Regions from separate parts of the Methylobacterium ajmalii genome, predicted to be linked through region 1. Evidence: predicted binding sites of a transcription regulator. Region 1 holds the regulator's gene; each other region holds the start of a gene.
What was found. The regulator PhoB, encoded in region 1, activates phosphate uptake and scavenging genes when phosphate is short. The targets are predictions, from matches to a motif close to TGTCATNNANCTGTCAT.
Positions count from the first base shown of each region.

Region 2: the regulator PhoB is predicted to act here: its motif matches at 5,385-5,401, upstream of V3T34_RS02435 (Orn/Lys/Arg family decarboxylase).
Region 3: the regulator PhoB is predicted to act here: its motif matches at 4,992-5,008, upstream of V3T34_RS22495 (esterase-like activity of phytase family protein).

Region 1 is NZ_JAZFXT010000068.1:165,910-172,809, forward strand. It holds gene V3T34_RS28220 (dihydrolipoamide acetyltransferase family protein) at 1-1,093, shown strand, start outside; gene lpdA (dihydrolipoyl dehydrogenase) at 1,097-2,485, shown strand; gene V3T34_RS28230 (hypothetical protein) at 2,668-2,934, shown strand; gene V3T34_RS28235 (hypothetical protein) at 3,260-4,282, shown strand; gene phoB (phosphate regulon transcriptional regulator PhoB) at 4,310-5,011, opposite strand; gene phoU (phosphate signaling complex protein PhoU) at 5,079-5,804, opposite strand; gene pstB (phosphate ABC transporter ATP-binding protein PstB) at 5,891-6,703, opposite strand; gene pstA (phosphate ABC transporter permease PstA) at 6,823-6,900, opposite strand, start outside.
Region 2 is NZ_JAZFXT010000006.1:151,313-158,212, forward strand. It holds gene V3T34_RS02410 (SMP-30/gluconolactonase/LRE family protein) at 1-573, shown strand, start outside; gene speB (agmatinase) at 596-1,639, opposite strand; gene V3T34_RS02420 (MFS transporter) at 1,974-3,272, shown strand; gene V3T34_RS02425 (AraC family transcriptional regulator) at 3,329-4,360, shown strand; gene V3T34_RS02430 (Ros/MucR family transcriptional regulator) at 4,507-5,001, opposite strand; gene V3T34_RS02435 (Orn/Lys/Arg family decarboxylase) at 5,452-6,900, shown strand, end outside.
Region 3 is NZ_JAZFXT010000054.1:39,062-45,961, reverse strand. It holds gene rpoB (DNA-directed RNA polymerase subunit beta) at 1-1,793, opposite strand, end outside; gene rplL (50S ribosomal protein L7/L12) at 2,065-2,442, opposite strand; gene rplJ (50S ribosomal protein L10) at 2,494-3,027, opposite strand; gene V3T34_RS22495 (esterase-like activity of phytase family protein) at 3,544-4,941, opposite strand; gene V3T34_RS22490 (histidine kinase famiy protein) at 5,055-6,743, opposite strand.

The DNA of each region.
Region 1 (6,900 bases):
CGCGGCCGCAGGCCAGCCCGCCTCCGCCCTGGTCCCGGCCGCGGACGGTCTGGAGCCGGCGCAGCCCGCGCCCGCCCCGCAATCCGCCGCGGCACCCAAGCCCGCCGCGGCACCCAAGCCCGCCGAGCCGACAAAGCCCGCTCCGGCAAAGCCGTCGGCCCCTGCCCCGCGCCCCGCGGCGACTGCTCCCTCCTCCGGCCCGCCACGCCCGGCGGGCGAGAAGCCCGTTGCCTCGCCGGCCGTGCGCCGGCGGGCGCTGGAGGCCGGCATCGACCTGCGCCAGGTCCGTGGCACCGGCCCGGCCGGCCGGATCGGCCACGACGATCTCGACGCCTACCTCGACGCGCCGCCCGAGGAGGCCGCGCCCGCGCCTGCCGGCCGCGTCGCCCGCACCGGCGTGGAGGAGATCAAGGTCATCGGCCTGCGTCGGCGCATCGCCCAGCGCATGGCCGATGCCAAGCGCCGCGTCGCCCACTTCTCCTACGTCGAGGAGGTCGACGTGACGGCGGTCGAGGAGCTGCGCGCCGCCCTCAACCAGCGCTACGGCGGAAGCCGGCCGAAGCTGACCCTGATCCCGTTCCTGGTCCAGGCCCTGGTGCGCGCCCTGCCGGACTTCCCGCAGATGAACGCGCATTACGACGACGAGGCGGAGGTGATCCACCGCCATGCCGGCATCCATGTCGGCATCGCCACCCAGACCCCGTCCGGACTGATGGTGCCGGTGCTCCGCCACGCCGAGACCCGCGACGTGTGGAACGCTGCGGCCGAGGTGCGCCGCCTGGCGGACGCCGCCCGCAACGGCCTGGCCGCCCGCGACGAACTCTCGGGCTCGACCATCACGATCACGTCGCTGGGCGCGCTCGGCGGCATCGTGACGACCCCGGTGATCAACCGGCCGGAAGTGGCGATCATCGGCGTCAACAAGCAGGTGATGCGCCCGGTCTGGCGCGACGGCGCCTTCGTGCCGCGCCTGACGATGAACCTCTCGGCGTCCTTCGACCACCGGGTGGTCGACGGCTACGACGCCGCCCTGTTCGTGCAGGCGCTGAAAGGCCTGCTCGAGACGCCCGCGACGTTGTTCATGGAGGCCTGACCCGTGGGCGAGATCACCACCAAGCTCCTGGTGCTCGGCGGCGGCCCGGGCGGCTACGTCGCGGCGATCCGCGCCGGCCAGCACGGCATCGACACCGTGCTGGTCGAGGAGAACCGGCTGGGCGGCACCTGCCTCAACGTCGGCTGCATCCCCTCGAAGGCGATGATCCACGCCGCCGAGGCCTATCACGCCGCCGTGCTGCAGGCCGGCGACGCCTCGCCCTTCGGTCTCTCGGCCGGCCCCCCGAGCCTCGATTTTTCCCGCACGGTGGCCTGGAAGGACGGCATCGTCGGGCGGCTCAACACCGGGGTCGCGTCGCTCCTGAAGCGCGGCGGGGTCAAGATCCTGCGCGGGCGCGGGCAGATGGTCGACGGCAAGACCTGCCTCGTCGAGACCGATACCGGACCCGAGCGGGTACGGGCCGAGCACGTGATCCTGGCCACCGGCTCGGTTCCGGCGGCGCTCCCCCACCTGCCCTTCGGCGGGCGGGTGATCTCCTCGACCGAGGCGCTGTCGCTGCCGAAGGTCCCCGCCACCCTGGCGGTGGTGGGGGCGGGCTATATCGGGCTCGAGCTCGGTACCGCCTTCGCCAAGCTCGGCGCCAAGGTCACGGTGGTCGAGATGGCCGAGCGGATCCTGCCGGCCTACGATGCCGAGCTGACCCGGCCGGTAGCGCGACGCCTCGGCGCGCTCGGGATCGAGGTGCTGCTCGGCGCCAAGGCGACCGGGCTCTCGGGCGACGCGCTCGACGTCGAGGTCGGCGGTGAACCCCGAAAGATCCCCGCCGAGGTGATCCTGGTCGCGGTCGGCCGCAAGGCGCGGACGCACGACCTCGGGTTAGAGCGGCTCGACCTCGACATGAGCGGGCCGTTCATCCGCATCGACGAGCGCTGCGCCACCTCGATGCGCAACGTCTGGGCGGTCGGCGACGTCACCGGCGAGCCGATGCTGGCCCACCGCGCCATGGCGCAGGGCGAGATGGTGGCCGACCTCGTGGCCGGGCGCCGCCGTGCCTTCCACAAGGTGGCGATCCCGGCGGTCTGCTTCACCGACCCGGAGGTGGTCTCGGCCGGCCTGTCGCCGGACGAGGCCCGCGCCGCCGGCCACGAGATCCGCACCGGCCTCTTCCCCTTCGCCGCCAACGGCCGCGCCATGACCCTGGGCGCCGAGGACGGCTTCGTGCGGGTGACCGCGCGGGCGGACAACCACCTCATCCTCGGTATCCAGGCGGTGGGGGCCGGGGTCTCGGAGCTGGCGGCGGGGTTCGGCCTGGCGCTCGAGATGGGCGCCCGGCTGGAGGACGTCGCCGGCACGATCCACGCCCACCCGACCCTCGGCGAGGCCTTCCACGAGGCGAACCTCAGGGCGCTCGGCGAGGCGCTGCACATCTGAAGGCAGGCCCCGCCGGACGGAACCGTCCGGCGACGGCCGCTCGGCGTGCGAGACATGGGCGCAGGAGACATGGGGGCGCGAGGTGGCCCCCGGTGCCAGCCGCCGGTCAGCGACGACCCGGCGTGGCGTCCGCGCGCTTCATGGCGAGAGCGTCGGTGCAGCGGAGGAACGCGTAGTAAGTCTTGCTCGGCACCCTGTTCCTGATCCAGACGTTCCGCCCGTTGTGGTGGGTCTGGATTCCGACCGACTCCGCGCATCTCTCGCGATCGGCCCGCGACTATGCCGAGGCCGGCGCCGCCGCGAGACCGGAGATCGAGACGAGCGCCGACATCATCAGTATGTTTCTGATTTTTTCCACGGGACTGCTCCCCTATAGACTTGATTACCTTACGAACGCGCAAGTCGTTCGGCAATGCTCAATTCCGCGCGCCACGAAAGCTGGAGCCTAGGACCTGGTGTCGGGCGTCGGGATTGCCCGGGGTGCGGCCGGATCGGCGTGACCGGGACGATCCACGCCGATCCGGCCCGTCGCGGCGCTCGCTCCGCGGCAAACCTCGAATCCTGTCGACCGCGCGCGGAGCCGCCGGGAGCGGCCCGGTGGCATCGGGCATGCGCAGCGTCCGGTCGGTCGTCGCCCGACGCGCCGATGTCGGTCCTTAATCCCGACCCGTGCGGAGGTCTTACAAGCGTTGCCATTTTGCTGCAGCCAACGCCTCCGGCTTCGTTTTAACCGGACATGCTGGAGCACGGCACGTCAGAGGCCCTCGCGCGATCATGACCCGAACCACCGAGCCGGTCGGGCCTCTGTCGGCCGCGGCAGGCGTCCTGCTCCTCCTCCTGTCCGCTCCGGCCCCCGTGCTGGCGGCGCCGGGCGGCGGGCCAGGGACGAAGAGCGAGCCCGCAGCCGATCAAGGTGGGGCGCGCGAGAGCGGCAAGGGCCGGAGCCGCGAATCGGACTCGTCCAGCAAGACGGACGACGGGAAGGACGTCGATACCGAGCACCTGTTCGGCTTCACGGAAGGCGCCGATGCCGGCGAGAAGGGCGAGCGGGAAGCGGTGGTCGACACCGTCTCGCGCATCGGCAAGCGCCGGGACGGCCCCGGCCGGTCGGCCTACCGCGTGCTCGACACGCGGCTTGCCTACCAGTTCAACCCCATCGACAGGCTAAGCCTCGAACTCAGCGCCTTCGGCACGCTGCGGCGCCAGCGCAACATCCTCGATCTGGACGACAAGTCCTACGGCGCCTTCGACGGCGTTTCGCTCGAGGTGAAGTACCAGTTCCTGAAGGGCTCGAAGGAGCAGCCCTTCGGTCTCGCCCTGGAGGTGCGCCCTCGCTTCACGCGCGTCCTCCCGGTCGAAGGCCGCGGCGCCGACATCTTCGACGTCGAGAGCCTGCTCCAGCTCGACGTCCAGGTGGTGCCGGACAAGCTCTGGTACGGCAGCAACCTCAGCGTCGAGCCGGCGGCCGGGCGCGAGCGGGGCGGCCCGGGCTATCGCTCCTCGACCTTCCTGTGGTCGAACGCTCTCGTGGGGCGCGTCGGAGACAACACCTATCTCGGCCCGGAAGTCCGCTACCTGCGCGGCTACGAAGGGGCCTTCCTGAACCGGCTGGAGAGCGAGGCGCTCACCCTGGGGCCCGCGCTGCATCACCGGTTCACCGAGAAGGTCTGGCTGACCGTGGCCTATGCCGGGCAGGTCTGGGGCCGCGACACCGACCCGGCCCTGGCCGGCCGGTCCCTCGGGCTGAACCAGTTCGAACGGCACAGCCTGCGGGTCAAGTTCGGGATGGAGTTCTGACCCGGACCGGCCGACGGCCGTCCGGCGTCACGGCTCGGGCGCGAACATCTCGTCGAAGGAGTAGCCGGAGCCGCGCACGGTGCGGATCGGGTCCGAGTCGCGGCCGCGGTTGATCGCCTTGCGCAGGCGGCCGATATGCACGTCGACCGTGCGCTCGTCGATGTAGACGTCGTGGCCCCAGACGCCGTCGAGGAGCTGCTCGCGGGAGAAGACCCGGCCGGGGCTCTGCATCAGGAACTCGAGCAGCTTGAACTCGGTCGGGCCGAGATGCAGCTCGCGGCCGTCGCGGCGCACGCGGTGGCTGACCCGGTCGAGCTCGATGTCGCCGGCGACGAGCAGGTCGGCGACGTGGGCGGGCTTCGAGCGCCGCAGGAGCGCGCGCACCCGGGCCAGGAGCTCGGGCACCGAGAACGGCTTGACGATGTAGTCGTCGGCGCCGGTGGCGAGCCCCCGCACCCGGTCGCCCTCCTCGCCGCGCGCGGTCAGCATGATCACCGGCAGCCGCTCGGTCTCGCGGCGGGCGCGGATGCGCCGGCACAACTCGATGCCGGAGAGACCCGGCATCATCCAGTCGAGGAGGACGAGGTCGGGGACCTGCTCGCGCAGGCGGATATCCGCCTCGTCGCCGCGGGCGACGGCGTCGACCTCGAAGCCCTCGGCCTCGAGGTTGTAGCGCAGGAGGAGGGTCAGGGCCTCCTCGTCCTCGACGATCAGGATGCGGGTACTCATCGGGGCACTTCAGGGTCGTCGCCGCCGGGACGGCCGGCCCGGCCTCGCGGCCGGGCAGGCCATCCGGTCAGGCCTTGGACGAGGACTGGGGATCCACGGTGGCGAAGCTCGACCCGTCGTTCTTCGGCCGGTCGGTCGTCAGCGTCTCGCCGGTGGCGAGGTAGTGGATGGTCTCGGCGATGTTGGTGGTGTGGTCGCCGATGCGCTCGACGTTCTTGGCGCAGAACAGGAGGTGCGTGCAGAACGTGATGTTGCGCGGATCCTCCATCATGTAGGTCAGGAGTTCGCGAAACAGCGAGGTGTAGAGCGCGTCGATGCCGCCGTCGCGGGCCCAGACGTCGAGGGCCGCCACGGTGTCCTGGGTGGCGTAGGCGTCGAGCACGTCCTTGAGCTGGCCCTGGACCAGCTCGTTCATGTGCTCCACGCCGACGACGATCTTCTGCAGCTGGACCTGGTCGGCGATGGCGACGACGCGCTTGGCGACGTTCTTGGCCAGGTCGCCGATGCGCTCGAGGTCGCCCGAGACGCGGATCGCCGAGATCGTCTCGCGCAGGTCGATCGCCATCGGCTGGCGCTTGGCGATCAGCAGGATCGCCTTCTCCTCGATCTCGCGCTGCAGCCCGTCGAGGCGCTGGTCGGCGGCGATCACCGACTGGGCGAGCGCGGTGTCGCGGCGCAGGAGCGCGAGGCCGGAATCGGCCACCAGCTTCTCGGCGATGCCGCCCATCTCGGCGATGCTGCGCCGCAGGTTCTGCAGCTCCTGATCGTAGGAGGTGACGATGTGGTTCGACATGGAGTGAGACTCCCCGCGATGAAGTGGAGCGTGGGATCGAGCCGGCCCGGCAGGGGGCCGGACCGGTGGGACGAGGGCGGGACGCCTCAGCCGAACCGGCCGGTGATGTAGTCCTGGGTCTGGCGCTTCGAAGGGTTCATGAACAGCCGGTTGGTCGGCCCGAACTCGATCAGCTCGCCGAGATACATGAAGGCGGTGAACTGCGAGATGCGCGCCGCCTGCTGCATGTTGTGGGTGACGATGGCGATGGTGAACTCGCCCCGCAGCTGCTCGATCAGCTCCTCGATGCGGCCGGTCGAGATCGGGTCGAGGGCCGAGGTCGGCTCGTCGAACAGGATCACCTCCGGGCGCTGCGCCACCGTGCGGGCGATGCACAGGCGCTGCTGCTGGCCGCCGGACAGGCCCATGCCGGACTGCTTGAGCTTGTCCTTCACCTCGTCCCACAGGGCGCCCTTGCGCAGGGCCTCCTCGACGCGGACGTCGAGATCGGCCTTGCCGAGGCGCTCGTAGAGCCGGATGCCGAACGCGATGTTGTCGTAGATCGACATCGGGAACGGGGTCGGCTTCTGGAAGACCATGCCGACCCGGGCGCGCAGCTCGTTGAGGTCGATCGAGGGGTCGAGGATGTTGCGGCCGTCGAGCAGGATCTGCCCCTCGGCGCGCTGCTCGGGGTAGAGGCTGTAGATGCGGTTGAAGGTGCGCAGCAACGTCGACTTGCCGCAGCCCGACGGCCCGATCAGCGCCGTGACCTGGCGGTCGAGGAAGTTGAGGTTGATGTTCTTCAACCCCTTGAAGTCGCCGTAGTAGAAGTTGAGGTCCTTCACGGCGAGGCGGATCGCGGCGGATTCGTCGGCCGTGCTCTGGCCCACGACCGGCACGGCGGTGGCGGTGGCGCTCATCGGTGTGTCTCCGGGCAGGAGCATTTTTCGACGAAAGCCGTCGAAGGAAATGCGGCAAAGTCGGATAAGGAGAGCAGCACCCGGTCGCGGAGCGACCCGCGTGCTGCCGGAGATGCGGATCAGCGCCCCTTCGGGCCGCTCAGGACGAGGCGGGCCACGATCGACAGGCCCAGGATGGTGACGGTGATGAGGAGCGC
Region 2 (6,900 bases), on a different contig from region 1:
AAGCGCCTCAACTCGCCCAACGACGTGGTGGTGGCCCGTGACGGCGCGGTCTGGTTCACCGACCCGCCCTTCGGCATCCTCGGCAACTACGAGGGCGAGCGGGCCGAGCCCGAACTGCCGCAGAACGTCTACCGGCTCGACCCGGTCACGGGGGTGCTGGAAGCCGCGGCGACCGACCTCGCCGGGCCGAACGGCCTGTGCTTCTCCCCCGACGAATCGATCCTCTACCTCGTCGAGTCGCGGGCGCAGCCGAACCGCCGCATCCTCGCCTTCGACGTCTCGGGGGCACACTTGAGCAACCAGCGCGTCCACATCGATGCCGGCCCCGGCACGCCGGACGGCTTCCGCTGCGACACCGACGGCAACCTGTGGTGCGGCTGGGGCATGGGCGACGACGCCCTCGACGGGGTGATGGTGTTCAACTCCGAAGGACAGCTGATCGGCCGCATCCGCCTGCCGGAGCGCTGCGCCAACCTCTGCTTCGGCGGCCGCCACCGCAACCGGCTGTTCATGGCGGCGAGCCAGTCGCTCTATGCGGTCTACGTCGATGCGCAGGGCGTGGCCGGGGGGTGAGCCCCGGCCCGCGGAAGGGCGGCTAACCGACCTTCCGCCCCGCCGCCACCAGGCACAGCAACTCGAACAGCACCTGCGCGGCGCATTGCGCCGTGTTGCTGGTCGGATCGTATTGCGGCGCCACCTCGACCACGTCGCCGCCGACGATGGTCAGGCCGGCGAGCCCGCGCAGCAGTTCGAGCACCTCGCGGGGGGTGAGCCCGCCCATCTCGGGCGTGCCGGTGCCCGGGGCGAAGCCCGGATCGAGGCTGTCGACGTCGAAGGAGAGGTAGGTGGGCCCGTCGCCCGCGACCTCGCGGGCCCGGGCGATCACCGCGGGAAGGCCGAGCTGCGGCACCTCCTCGGCATGGATCACGGTCATGCCGGAAACGTAGGAGAACTCCCACAGGTACTCGGCGCCGCCGCGGATGCCGATCTGGATCGTGCGCGCCGGATCGAGCACGCCGTCGAGCACCGCCTGGCGGAACGGCCCGCCGTGGTGGAACTTCGAGCCCTCGTAGACGCCGCCGGTGTCGCAATGGGCATCGATGTGGATCATGCCGACCGGGCGCGACGCGCCGACCGCGCGCAGCGTCGCGCGGCTGATCGAGTGGTCGCCGCCCACCGCGAGCGGCACCACGCCGGCCTTCACGACCGTGGCGAAGAAGTCCTCGATGTCCTCGTGGCAACTCTCGAGGGAGAAGCGGCTGCGGAACGGCACGTCGCCGATATCGGCCGCCTTCAGCTCGGCGGCCGGGGTCATGCGCAGGACGTGCTCGTAGGGGCCGACGCGCTCGACCGCCCGCACCGCCCGCGGCCCGTGGCGGGCGCCGGCCCGGTTGGTGACGCCGAGATCCATCGGCACGCCGATCAGCGCCACGTCGAGGCCGCCGAAATCGGGCAGCGTCGCGGCGTCGGGGCGGTAGGGCAGGTCGAGGAAGGTCGCGACGTCGGCGAACGGCCACTTGCGCCGGTCGCTCTCGCTGAATTGCTGGCGCGCCGCCTTGGCGAAATCCGGGTCGTCGATGTCGCCGCCGGTCGCGTCGAGGTAGCGGGCGCGAAGGGCCGCGAGCTTGGCCTGATCCATGGAACAATCCGGGAGGAAGGGCCCGTCGGTCGCCGCCGGCCGGGCGCAGCACTCGGGGGGTCGGCTTCCGCGAAGGGAGCCCCGGCGCGCCCGGCGTGCCCTCGGCCCGCGCCGCCCGGGCGCGACTGAAGCGCAGGCCGGCCGCGCTGGCAAGCCCGCCCCGATCGCGCCGGGGCCTCGCCGACGGGCTTCCGGTCGGCGGCGTTTTCTGCGACGAGGCCCGCTTCCCCGCCGCCGCGCCCGCCTTCGCGCGACACCCAGCCCGGAGAGCCGCCACGCATGGGCGAGAACCACGCCGCCGGGTCCGGACCCGCGCCCGCCGGGGCCTGAGCCGATGCGACGTCCCCGCCCCGGGCGCCTCGCCCTCGCGCCGGCCTGGCCCGGCGTATGGCTGCTGGCCGGCGCCCACCTCCTCGCCTTCGCCGACCGGTTCATCGCCGCCCTGGTCGCCCCGGCGATCAAGGCCGACCTGCGCCTGAGCGACTTCGAGCTCGGACTCGTCCAGGGCACCGCCTTCGTGGCGGCCTACGCGGTCGCCTCGCTGGCGGCCGGACCCCTGGTCGACCGGCTCCACCGCCCGCGCCTCATCGCCGCCGGGGTCCTGGTCTGGGGGCTGGCCTCCCTGGCCTGCGGGCTGGCGACCGGCCTCGGGGAGCTGGTCCTCGGCCGGGCGGCCCTGGGCCTCGGCCAGGCGGTCCTCACCCCGGCCGCCCTGGCGCTCATCGCGGCGCGCCAGCCGCGGGACCGGATCGGTCAGGGCGTCTCGCTCTACGTCGCCGGCGCCACCCTGGGCCGGGCGACGGCGATGGGGCTCGGCGGCGGGCTCCTCGCCCTGCTGCCGGCGATGGTCCCCCTCGGCCCCGGCGCCCCGGTCGCGGCCTGGCGGGTGCTGTTCGCCCTCAGCGTCGTGCCGAACCTCGTCCTCGCGGTCCTTCTCCTGCGCCTGCCCGATCCCGGGCGCGGCGGCGGCCGCCCGGCGCGTCGGCAGGCCCTCGCGCCCTGGCTCGCCCGGCATGCCGGGCGCTACGCCGTCCTCGCGGTCGCCGGGGTCGCCGTCACCCTGGTGGTGCAGACCACCAACGCCTGGGCGGTGACGCTGCTCGTGCGCCGCTTCGGCCTACCCCTGCCCTCCGCCGGGATGGTGTTCGGGGCGATCGTCGCCGTCGCCGCTCCGCTCGGCCAGGTCGCGGGCGGGCGCCTCCTCGACCGCACGGCCCGGCGCGGCCTGCCCGGCGGGCGGCTGGTGCTCGGCGCGCTCCTCGGCACACTGCCGCTCGCCGCGACCGTCGGGCTGGCGGACGATCGCGGGCTCGCGCTGACGGCGCTGGCCGCCCTGATCTTCGGCCTCGGCATCGGCTCGGTCGCGACGCTGGCGGGGCTGCAGCTCATGACGCCGCGCGCGCTGCGCGGCCGCGTCACCGCGCCGTTCGTGGCCTGCACGACGCTCGCGGGGTTCGGGCTGGGCCCGCCCCTGGTCGGGCTCCTGGCCGATCGCGTCTTCGGCGAGGCCGGGCTCGGCCAGGCCCTGCTGGCCGCGAGCCTGCCGGCCTATGCGGCCGGGATCATTGCCCTCCTGCTCGGTGCGCGCTACCTCCGCGGACCGGCGGCCGTAACGGAAGAAGATCGCCGCTGAGAGGTCGGGGGCCGAAGCACCCCGTCCGCTCCGACCAGGGAGCCCCCCGCGCGGCGATGGACACGATCACCCTCGGCCCCGACATGCCCGCCGCCGACGATGCCTTCGAGGCGTACCGCGCGCTCTACAGCAGCGGCACCGACGTCGATCGCCTGCCGGGCCCGTTGCGGACCGAGGTCGTCGCCCACCGGCTGCCGCGCATGCTCGTCTTCGACCGCCGCCTCGCCGGGGTATCGCACGCCCGCGGGCCGCGCCGGGTCGCCCGCGACGGGTTCGACCACGTCACGCTCCACCTGGTGCTCGCCGGGCGCATGATGCTGGAGGTGCCCGGCGCGATCCGGGCGGTCGAGGCCGGGAGCCTCGCGCTGTTCGACCTCACCCGGCCGCAGCGCACCTGGACCGAGGGCGCGCACATCGTCACCGCGTCGATCGCCCGCGACCGCCTCGATCCGGCGGTGATCGACGGTCTCGACCTGCATGGGCTGGTGCTCGGCCCGGGCGCCGCGGGGCTGTCGATCGATTTCCTTGGCTCGCTCGCCGCCCATGCCGCGGGGCTGACGCCGCACCTCGCCGGCGTCGCGACCGATTCGCTGTGCCTGCTCCTCGGGGCGACCCTGGCCTCGCTGCGCGACCGGGCCGGATCGGTCCCGCCTCCGGTGGCCGCCGGGCGCGCCCGGGCCCGGGCCACCGCCTATATCGACCGGCATCTCGGCGACCGCGACCTCTCTGCCGCGACGGTCGCAGCCGGGATCGGGGTGTCGCGCAGCGTGCTCTACCGCCTGTTCGAGCCCGCAGGCGGGGTCACCCGGTTCGTGCAGCAGCGGCGCGTGGCGCAGCTGCGCCGCTCCCTGTCGCGCCCCGACGAGCACCGCACCGTCGACGAGCTCGCGACCGCGTCGGGCTTCACCTCGCCGAGCCATGCCGGTCGGCTGTTCCGCGACGCCTTCGGCGTGCCGCCCGGGGAGTACCGGCGCGGCGCGCGCGGCCCTGCCGACCCGGACCGGGCCGGTCCGCTCCGGCTCGCGCACATCGCTCGGGCCGGCGTCCCGCCGCTCGGCTTCATGCCCTGGCACGGCGAATTGATGTGACCGGAATCGGGGTGCCCTGACAGGCGAAGGGCGACCGGCCACCGCCGGTCGCCCTCGAGATCCGCGGTCCGGCCCGGAGCGCGGAGCTGCCGGGCGGTCTCGCGGCGATGTAACGAGTACAGTCCCGGACGGGACGGCCCGCGGCCTCAGGCGCGGCGGCGCTTGGCCGGCTTCGCGTCGGCGACCGGCGCCGTCACGACGGCATCCGACGAGGCGCGCTTGGCGGCCGCCGCGACGGTGCGGCCCCGGCCCAGGCCGATGCTCTTGGCCAGCTCGGAGCGCTGCGCGGCGTAGTTGGCGGCGACCATCGGGTAATCGTGCGGCAGACCCCACTTGCGGCGGTACTCCTCGGGGGAGAGGCCGCGGGTGGAGAGGTGGCGCTTGAGCGACTTGTACTGCTTCCCGTCCTCGAGGCTGATCAGGTAGTCCGGGGTCACCGTCTTCTTGATCGGCATCAGCGGGGTCGGCTTCTCGGTCTCCTTGGCGACGGGCTGGCCGAGGGACAGGAAGGCGGTGTGCACGGTGCCGATCAGGCCGGCCAGATCGGCGGCCGGAACCGAGTTGTTGGCGACGTAGGCCGACACGACGTCGGCGGCGAGGGCGACGAAGTCGACGTCATGGACCAAGTTTTCTTGCGACACGGATATTCGTCCTGAATCTACGCGCCCGATTAACGGGCATGGTGCCGATATCGGGCACCCCCCCACAGTTTCAACCCACCGTCGCACGGTCAGCGCGGAATTACCCACAGATGCTTTTTGTAATCGTCCGGAAATGATGTCGCGCAACGGCTTCATCCCGCGGGGCAGATGCACCCAAGCCTTGCGCCCGGCGACGGCTAATCCCCGGCAAACTCTAGGAATCCGGCCAGGGTGGGCCACGACGCGGCCGGGTCCTCCCGACGAAGGTCCAAGCTTGGCCGGTGCATGGCAGGCTTGCGCTCAGCGGGACGCGGTACGGCCGTCCATCGACGGGCCGGGATGCCGCCGACGGTGGCCGAGCGGATTCGCCGCAGGGCCGGGACCGTCATCGGAACGTCATGAGAGGGGCCGACACGCAGGCCATACCGTTACGGACAGGAGCCCCGCCCGATGGATTTCCACCGCCGCTTTACCGTGCTGATGTGCACGCCGGCCTTCGATCCGGACGACCTGGAGGGCGTGCGCGTCAACCAGATCGTGGCGGCGGTCGAGCATCGCGGCTTTGAGGTGGTGCGGGCGCGGCGGGTCGAGGACGCGGCGATCGCAGTCCAGACCGACGCGGCGGTCGGCTGCCTCGTGGTGGACTGGGGCAAGCGCGGCCTCGACGGCAAGGCGGCGGCGCTCATCGACATGATGCGCAAGCGCGGCCTCGAGATGCCGATCGTCATCATGGTCCGGCGCAAGCGGCTCGAGGACATCCCGGTCGAGCTGCTCGACTTCATCGACGGCTACATCTTCCTCGCCGAGGAAACCCCGGAATTCATCGCCCGCGGCCTCGTCAGCCGCGTGACGCAATACGCCGAGACCCTGAAGACCCCGTTCTTCGGGGCGCTGGTCGATTACGCCGAGAAGGGCAACCAGCTCTGGACGTGCCCCGGCCACAACGGCGGCATCTTCTACAACCGCTCGCCGATCGGCCGCATCTTCGTCGAGCACTTGGGCGAGGCGATCTTTCGCGACGACCTCGACAACTCGGTCCTCGATCTCGGCGACCTCCTGACCCACGAGGGCCCGGCCCTCAAGGCGCAGAAGGAAGCGGCCCAGATCTTCGGGGCCGAAAAGACCTACTTCGTGCTCAACGGCACCTCGGCCTCGAACAAGATCGTCCTGTCCTCGCTGGTGGCCGAGGACGACCTGGTGCTGTTCGACCGCAACAACCACAAGGCAGCGCATCACGGCGCGCTGTTCCTCGGCGGCGGCATCCCGATCTTCCTGGAGACCGACCGCAACGCCTACGGGCTGATCGGCCCGATCTTCCACGAGGCGCTGGACGAGGAGAAGATCCGCCGGAAGATCCGCGACAACCCGCTGGTCAAGGACAAGGAAGCGTGGCGCAAGGAGCGGCCGTTCCGCGTCGCCGTCATCGAACAATGCACCTATGACGGCACGATCTACGATGCCCGCGAGATCGTCGCCAGGATCGGCCACCTCTGCGACTACATCCTGTTCGACGAGGCCTGGGCCGGCTTCATGAAGTTCCATCCCCTGTTCCAGGGCCGCTACGCCATGGGGCTGACGGGTCTCGACGAGACCTCGCCCGGCATCATCGCCACGCAATCGACCCACAAGCAGCTCGCGAGCTTCTCCCAGGCCTCGCAGATCCACACCAAGGACGGCCATATCCGCGGCCAGACCCGGCGGGTGGAGCACCGGCGCCTCAACGAGAGCTTCCTCGTCCACGCCTCGACCTCGCCGTTCTACCCCCTCTTCGCCTCGCTCGACGTCGGCGCCCAGATGATGAAGGGGCGCTCCGGCATGATCCTGTGGGACGACACGATCCGACTCGGCATCGAGTGGCGCAAGAAGGTGCGGGCGATCCGCAAGGAGTTCGAGGAGAAC
Region 3 (6,900 bases), on a different contig from region 1:
GGGGTCTCGATGAAGCCGTACTTGTTCACCCGGGCGAAGGTCGCGAGCGAGTTGATCAGGCCGATGTTCGGGCCTTCCGGCGTCTCGATCGGGCAGATGCGGCCGTAATGGGTCGGGTGCACGTCGCGCACCTCGAAGCCGGCGCGCTCGCGGGTCAGACCGCCCGGGCCGAGCGCCGACAGGCGGCGCTTGTGCGTCACCTCGGAGAGCGGGTTGGTCTGGTCCATGAACTGCGACAGCTGCGACGAGCCGAAGAACTCGCGCACCGCGGCCGCGGCGGGCTTCGCGTTGATCAGGTCCTGCGGCATCACGGTGTCGATGTCGACCGACGACATCCGCTCCTTGATGGCGCGCTCCATGCGCAGGAGGCCCAGGCGGTACTGGTTCTCCATCAGCTCGCCGACCGAGCGCACCCGGCGGTTGCCGAGGTGGTCGATGTCGTCGATCTCGCCCTTGCCGTCGCGCAGGTCGACGAGCGCCTTGACGACCGCCAGCATGTCCTCGCGCCGCAGCGTCCGCACGGTGTCGGCCGCGTCGAGGTCGAGGCGCATGTTCATCTTCACGCGGCCGACGGCCGAGAGGTCGTAGCGCTCCGCGTCGAAGAACAGCGAGTGGAACATCGCCTCGGCGGTGTCGAGGGTCGGCGGCTCGCCCGGGCGCATCACCCGGTAGATGTCGAACAGCGCGCCCTCGCGGGCCGAGTTCTTGTCGACCGCGAGCGTGTTGCGGATGTAGGGACCGATGTTGACGTGGTCGATGTCGAGGACCGGGATCTCCTCGATGCCGACGTCGGTCAGGCCCTTGAGGACCTTCTCGCTGATCTCGTCGCCGGCCTCGGCGTAGATTTCGCCGGTCTTGTAGTTGACCATGTCCTCGGCGATGTACTGGCCGATCAGGTCCTCGTCGGTAGCGCGCAGCGCCTTCACGCCCTTCTCGGCGATCTGGCGGGCGGCCCGCGCGGTCAGCTTCTTGCCGGCCTCGAGCACCACCTCGCCCGACTCGGCGTCGATGAGGTCGGTGGTGGCCTTGAAGCCCTTCAGCCGCTCAGCGTCGTAGGGCACGCGCCAGTCGTGGCCGTCGCGCACATAGGCGACGCGGTTGTAGAAGGTCGAGAGGATCTCCTCGCCGTCGAGGCCGAGAGCGAAGAGCAGCGAGGTGACCGGGATCTTGCGCTTGCGGTCGATGCGCGCGTGCACGATGTCCTTGGCGTCGAACTCGACGTCGAGCCAGGAGCCGCGATACGGGATGATGCGCGCCGCGAACAGGAGCTTGCCCGAGGAGTGGGTCTTGCCCTTGTCGTGGTCGAAGAACACGCCCGGCGAGCGGTGCATCTGCGAGACGATGACGCGCTCGGTGCCGTTGACGATGAAGGTGCCGTTCTCCGTCATCAGGGGCATGTCGCCCATGTAGACGTCCTGCTCCTTGATGTCTTTGACCGACTTGGCGCCGGTATCGGGATCGACATCGAACACGATCAGCCGCAGCGTCACCTTGAGCGGCGCGGCGAAGGTGATGCCGCGCTGGCGGCATTCGTCGACGTCGTACTTCGGCTGCTCGAACGTGTACTTCACGAACTCGAGGAGCGCGGTCGAGGAGAAGTCGGAGATCGGGAAGACGGACTTGAAGACCGATTGCAGGCCCTCGTCGCCGCGCCCACCCTCGGGCTCGTCCACCATCAGGAACTGGTCGTATGACGCCTTCTGGACCTCGATGAGGTTCGGCATCTCGGCGACTTCCCGAATCTTGCCGAAGAACTTGCGAATGCGCTTGCGACCGACCAGCGTGTTGGCCATGGGTTGACCTCGCTCCTCATCCACCGCTTATACGGCCCCGGTGGGACGCCGGCCGAATCGGACCCGCATCAAACCTGCCGTGACCGCGCGGGCCGCCCGTGATCGGCCGCCCGCATCCCTTGAAACCTATATGGTGATCCGTGCCCCGGATCCCGAGGGGGTGCGCTTAAAGCGACCATAGCCCGCGAGCGCGAGGCCCGCGGGCTGGTGGCCCCGGACCGGCCGAGGCCGGTACCGGAGCGCGGGGCGGGCCGGAAGGCCCGCCACCGTCTTACTTGAGCTCGACCTTCGCGCCGGCCTTCTCGAGCTGGGCCTTGAGCTTGGCGGCGTCGTCCTTGGACACGCCCTCCTTGACCGGCTTCGGAGCGCCCTCGACCAGGTCCTTGGCCTCCTTGAGGCCGAGACCGGTGATCGCGCGGACCTCCTTGATGACCTCGATCTTCTTGTCGCCGGCCGAGGCCAGGACAACGGTGAACTCGGTCTGCTCCTCGACGGGGGCGGCAGCGGCGCCACCGGCCGGGCCGGCGGCGACGGCGACGGCGGCAGCCGCCGAGACGCCCCACTTCTCCTCGAGCATCTTCGCGAGCTCGGCAGCCTCGAGAACGGTCAGCGAGGACAGGTCGTCGACGAGCTTGGCAAGATCAGCCATTTTTCACTTCCTGATGTTGTCGGTTTGAACGGTTTCGACTCGAACAGCCCGTTAGGCCGCTTCGTCGGCCTGGGCGTCGCCGGTCTTGGCATAGGCCCCGAACACGCGCGCGAGCTTGGCGGCCGGCGCGTTGACGACCTGGGCGATCTTCGTCGCGGGAGCCTGGACAAGGCCCACGAGCTTGGCGCGCAGCTCATCGAGGGACGGCAGCGAGGCCAGGGCCTTCACGCCGTCCGGGTTCAGGGCGGTCGTCCCCATGGCCCCGCCGAGGATCACCAACTTGTCGTTGGCCTTGGCGAAGTCCACCGCCACCTTGGCGGCCGCGACCGGATCGCTCGAATAGGCGAGCAGGGTCGGGCCCTTCAGGAGGGGCTGGATGGAGGCGACGTCCGTGCCTTCGAGAGCGATGTTGGCGAGGCGGTTCTTCGCGACCTTCACGGTGGCGCCGGCCTGCTTCATCTGCGAGCGCAGCTTCTGCATGTCGGCGACCGTGAGGCCCTTGTAGTGGGCCACGACGACGACGGAGGTGTTGGTGAACACCCCGTTGAGCGTCGAGACGAGATCAGCTTTTGCTGCTCTGTCCACCTTGGCTCTCTCCGGTTGGCGGAACCCGGATGGGCCCCGCCGGTTGCAGTTGCCGCCCAGGATGAGCCGGGGCCTTGCGAGAAGACCGCGACGTCCTGAACGACGCTTTCACGGCCCTGCCCCCGATACGAAGAACCTCGCGGCCCCGCGCCTCGGGTGAGATTGGTTCAAACCGACGCCCCGCCGGCCCGGATGGGCTGTGGGGCGGTGAAATTCGGTCTTCCCCGTCTGTGCAGGCGGCTATTAAGCCGGCGAACCGGCGCCTGCAGTCTCGGACAGGACATGGCCGGACGGGGCGCGAGGGGTTTCCCCCTGAGCCCTTCCGGCCACTTCGGCCACCCGGTCGCCCGGGAGCCTCTCTCAAGGACGGGCCGATCGGCCCAATCCTTTCGAACTTGGAAACGTGGAGCCGGGTCTATAGCGGCGTGCAATCCGCCTGCCAAGACCCCGGGACGGGAAAATCAGGCCCTCGCGGGAGGAAATTCGGTCGCAGGGGAGTGCCCCGGGTCCGCGTTCCTATTTCGCCTTCAGGAAGTCGCCCACCTCCAGCAGCACGAACTCGTTGTCGTCGACCTGGTGCGGGTCGCGGCTGGCCGAGAACGGCAGGTTGTTGTCGTTGCCGACGACGATGTGGGTGTCGTCGACCCGGTCGACGTTCTCGATCGTCAGGAACGGGAAGGCGAGCGCCCCGTCGGTCAGGGGCTTGCGCGCCTTCTTGCCGGGGTCGGCGATGCGCATCAGGTCGATCGAGCCGATCTTGCGCACCGGGCCGCCCTGGTTGGCGTCGGTCATCTCGATCTTGAACACGCGCTTGAAACTGGCCGGGACCGAGAAGCAGTCCGGCCCCTTCTGGCCGGCCGGGCAGGCCTTGTCGGCGGTGCCCTCGCCGTCGTCGCGCTCGATCACGAGGCCGGTCGTGGCGTCGATCAGGTTGAAATCCCCGATGGCGTGGCCGTTCGCATCCAGCGGATACAGCCAGGAGCGGCCGGTCCAGGCCCGGGCACCGGTGTCGAATTCGAGGATGCGCAGCACCTCCTTGCCGTCGCGGGTCTCGAACGCCTTAGCGTCGGCGTCCCAGAGCGGGCCCTCCAGCAGCGCGTAGAGCCGGCTGCCGTCCGGCGAGGCCGCCATGCCCTCGAAGCCCTTGGAGCGGCGGGCATTGAACGCGACCGCGCCGCCCGGCATCGCCGGGGTGGTGACCGCCGGGTTGTCGGGGGAACGCACCGGCTTGCCCGAGGCCGTTGTCTCGATCACCGCCTGCACCTTGCCGCTGCGGTCGACCTCGATCAGGAACGGGCCGAATTCCTCGCCGATCCAGATCCGGTCGCCGACGAACTGGAAGCTCTCGGGGTCGAAGTCGCTGCCGGTGAGGTAGCGGCTCTCGCTCGCCTCGTTGGCGATGCGGAACGGCACCTTCCGGTCGGGATCGCGCAGATAGATCGTCTCCAGGCGCTCGACGCCGCCCTTGTCGAAGTCGATCCGGTAGCGGTTGAGGTACAGCATCGCGTCGGGCGAGTTCGCCTTGGTGCCGAAGCCGTTGTCGGTCAGCACCCAGTAGGTGCCGTCCGGCATGTGCTTGATGCCGGAATGGCCCTGGAGCGGCTGGCCGCGCAGGGGCAGCTTCATGCTGGTCGTCCGCCCCATCGACTGCGCCTCGACCGTGCCGACCGCCTCGACCCGGCGCCCGGTGGTGAACTTGCCCGGCGTGGCGAGGTCCCTGGGCGCGTCCGCCGGCAGGGGCGCGACGCCGTCGGCCGGCAGCACCGCGTGGCCGGCGAGCGTCGCCGGGAAGGTCGGGACGGCTTGAGCCTGCGCGGGCTGCGCTTGCAGCGCCTGACCCTGCGGGGCCTGCGCCAGGGCGGCGGTGGCGACCGACATCAGCAGCGTGAGGGCGAGAACGGAACGGCGCGGCATGGAAGATCCTCGGGCGGCTTTTGAGCGCGCCCGTTCCTTGCGGATCTCCCATGTCAGCCAGGTGACGACAGGCGGCGACGACAGCTGCTCCGGTGCGATCCGGGTGCGCGGCCTCAGCCGTGATGCGGCTCGCCCGGGGCCGGCATCCGCTTCGCGCCGCGGTCGAGGGCGGAGCGGATGCGGTCGGCGAGCTCGGCCTTGCGGTAGGGCTTGCCGAGCACGTCCATGGTCGGGGTCGCGGGCCCCTGCGCCACCAGGTCCTCGTTGTAGCCGGTGGTGAGCAGCACCGGCAGGTCCGGCCGCAGGCGCCCGGCCCGCTCGGCCAGCACCAGACCGTTGACGCTGCCCGGCATCACGATGTCGGAGAACAGGAGGTCGATGCGCGCCTCGCGACCCAGGATCTCGAGCGCCTCCTCGCCGTCGCGGGCGGTGAGCACGCCGTAGCCGAGGCTCTCCAGGTATTCGCGGGCGAGCGCCCGCACGTCGTCGCTGTCCTCGACCACCAGGACGGTCTCGTCGCCGCGCCGCAGCACCGCCTTCGGCTCGACGGGCTCCTCCTCGGTCGAGGCGTCGTGGCCGGCGGGAAACAGCATCGTGATGGTGGTGCCGCCCTCGGCCTCGGCGGACCGCGGCCGGGACTCGATCTCCAATCGGCCCCGCGACTGCTGCACGAAGCCGTGCGCCATGGCGAGGCCGAGGCCGGTGCCCTTGCCCGGGCCCTTGGTCGAGAAGAACGGCTCGGTCGCCCGCTCGGCGACCCCGGGCGGCATCCCCTCCCCTTCGTCGCGGACCCGGAGCGCGACGTAGTCGCCGGGCGGCAGGGCGCGGGCCTTGCCGTTGCCGTTGAGGTGGACGGGCGCGGTCGAGATCGTCACCGTGCCGCCCGCCGGCATCGCGTCGCGGGCGTTGATGAGCACGTTGAGGAGCGCCATCTCGAGATTGGTGCGGTCGAGGGTGACGGCGGGCAGCCGCGGCGTCAGATCGAGGCGCACCGAGACGTTGCGGCCGAGCGTGCTCTCCGCCACCTCGGCGAAGGCCAGCACCAGGGCGTTGAGGTTGAGCGGGCGCGGCTCGAGCCGCGCCTTGCGGGCGAAGGACAGGAGCTGCTTCGTCAGCTTCGCGCCGCGCTCGGCGGCGCCGGCCGCGTTGGCGAGCTGGCGCTGCGCCCGCTCGCTCGTGACCGAGCCCCGGGCCAGTTCGAGGTTGCCGGTGACGACCTGCAGCAGGTTGTTGAAGTCGTGGGCGAGGCCGGCGGTGAGCTGGCCGATCGCCTCCATCTTCTGCGCCTGGCGATACGCCTGCTCCGAGACCCGGCGCCGGGTCACGTCGAGCTGCGAGGCGAAGAAGTAGACGATCTCCCCGGCCTCGTCGAAGACCGGGCCGATGAAGATGCCGTTCCAGAACGGCGAGCCGTCGCGCTTGTAGTTGAGGATCTCGGTGGCGATCGCCCGGCGCTCGGCGACCGCCTGGCGCAGCTCGGCCACGGTCTCGCGGCTGGTCTCCGGCCCCTGCAGGAAGCGGCAGTTGCGGCCGATCAGCTCGGCTTGCGTGTAGCCGGTGAGGTCCTGGAACGCCCGGTTGGCGAACGCGATCGGGTTGTCGGGCTGCCGGGGATCGGTCAGGATCATCGGCATCCGGGTCATCTCGATCGCGGCGAAGAACACGCTGCCGCGGTCGTCGAGACCGGGCTCGCGGATCGTCGCCGATTTCAGATGCGCCAGGGACGGCGCCTCGGCGGAGTGGCTCTCGCCCGGCTCCGCCATCCCGGCCTGCATCGGCCCGGCCCGATCGTCCTCGCTCACGCCATCCCGCCGGTATCGACCGTCCCTGTGAGCCGCGACAATGGGGGGCGAGACCAGATCGTGCAAGGTTTTCCTGCCCGCGCCCGTTGCGCCCTCCCCGCCTCGCTCCTCCCTCGGGCCGCCCGGGACGGGCCGCACCCCGGAACCGAGCCGGCTT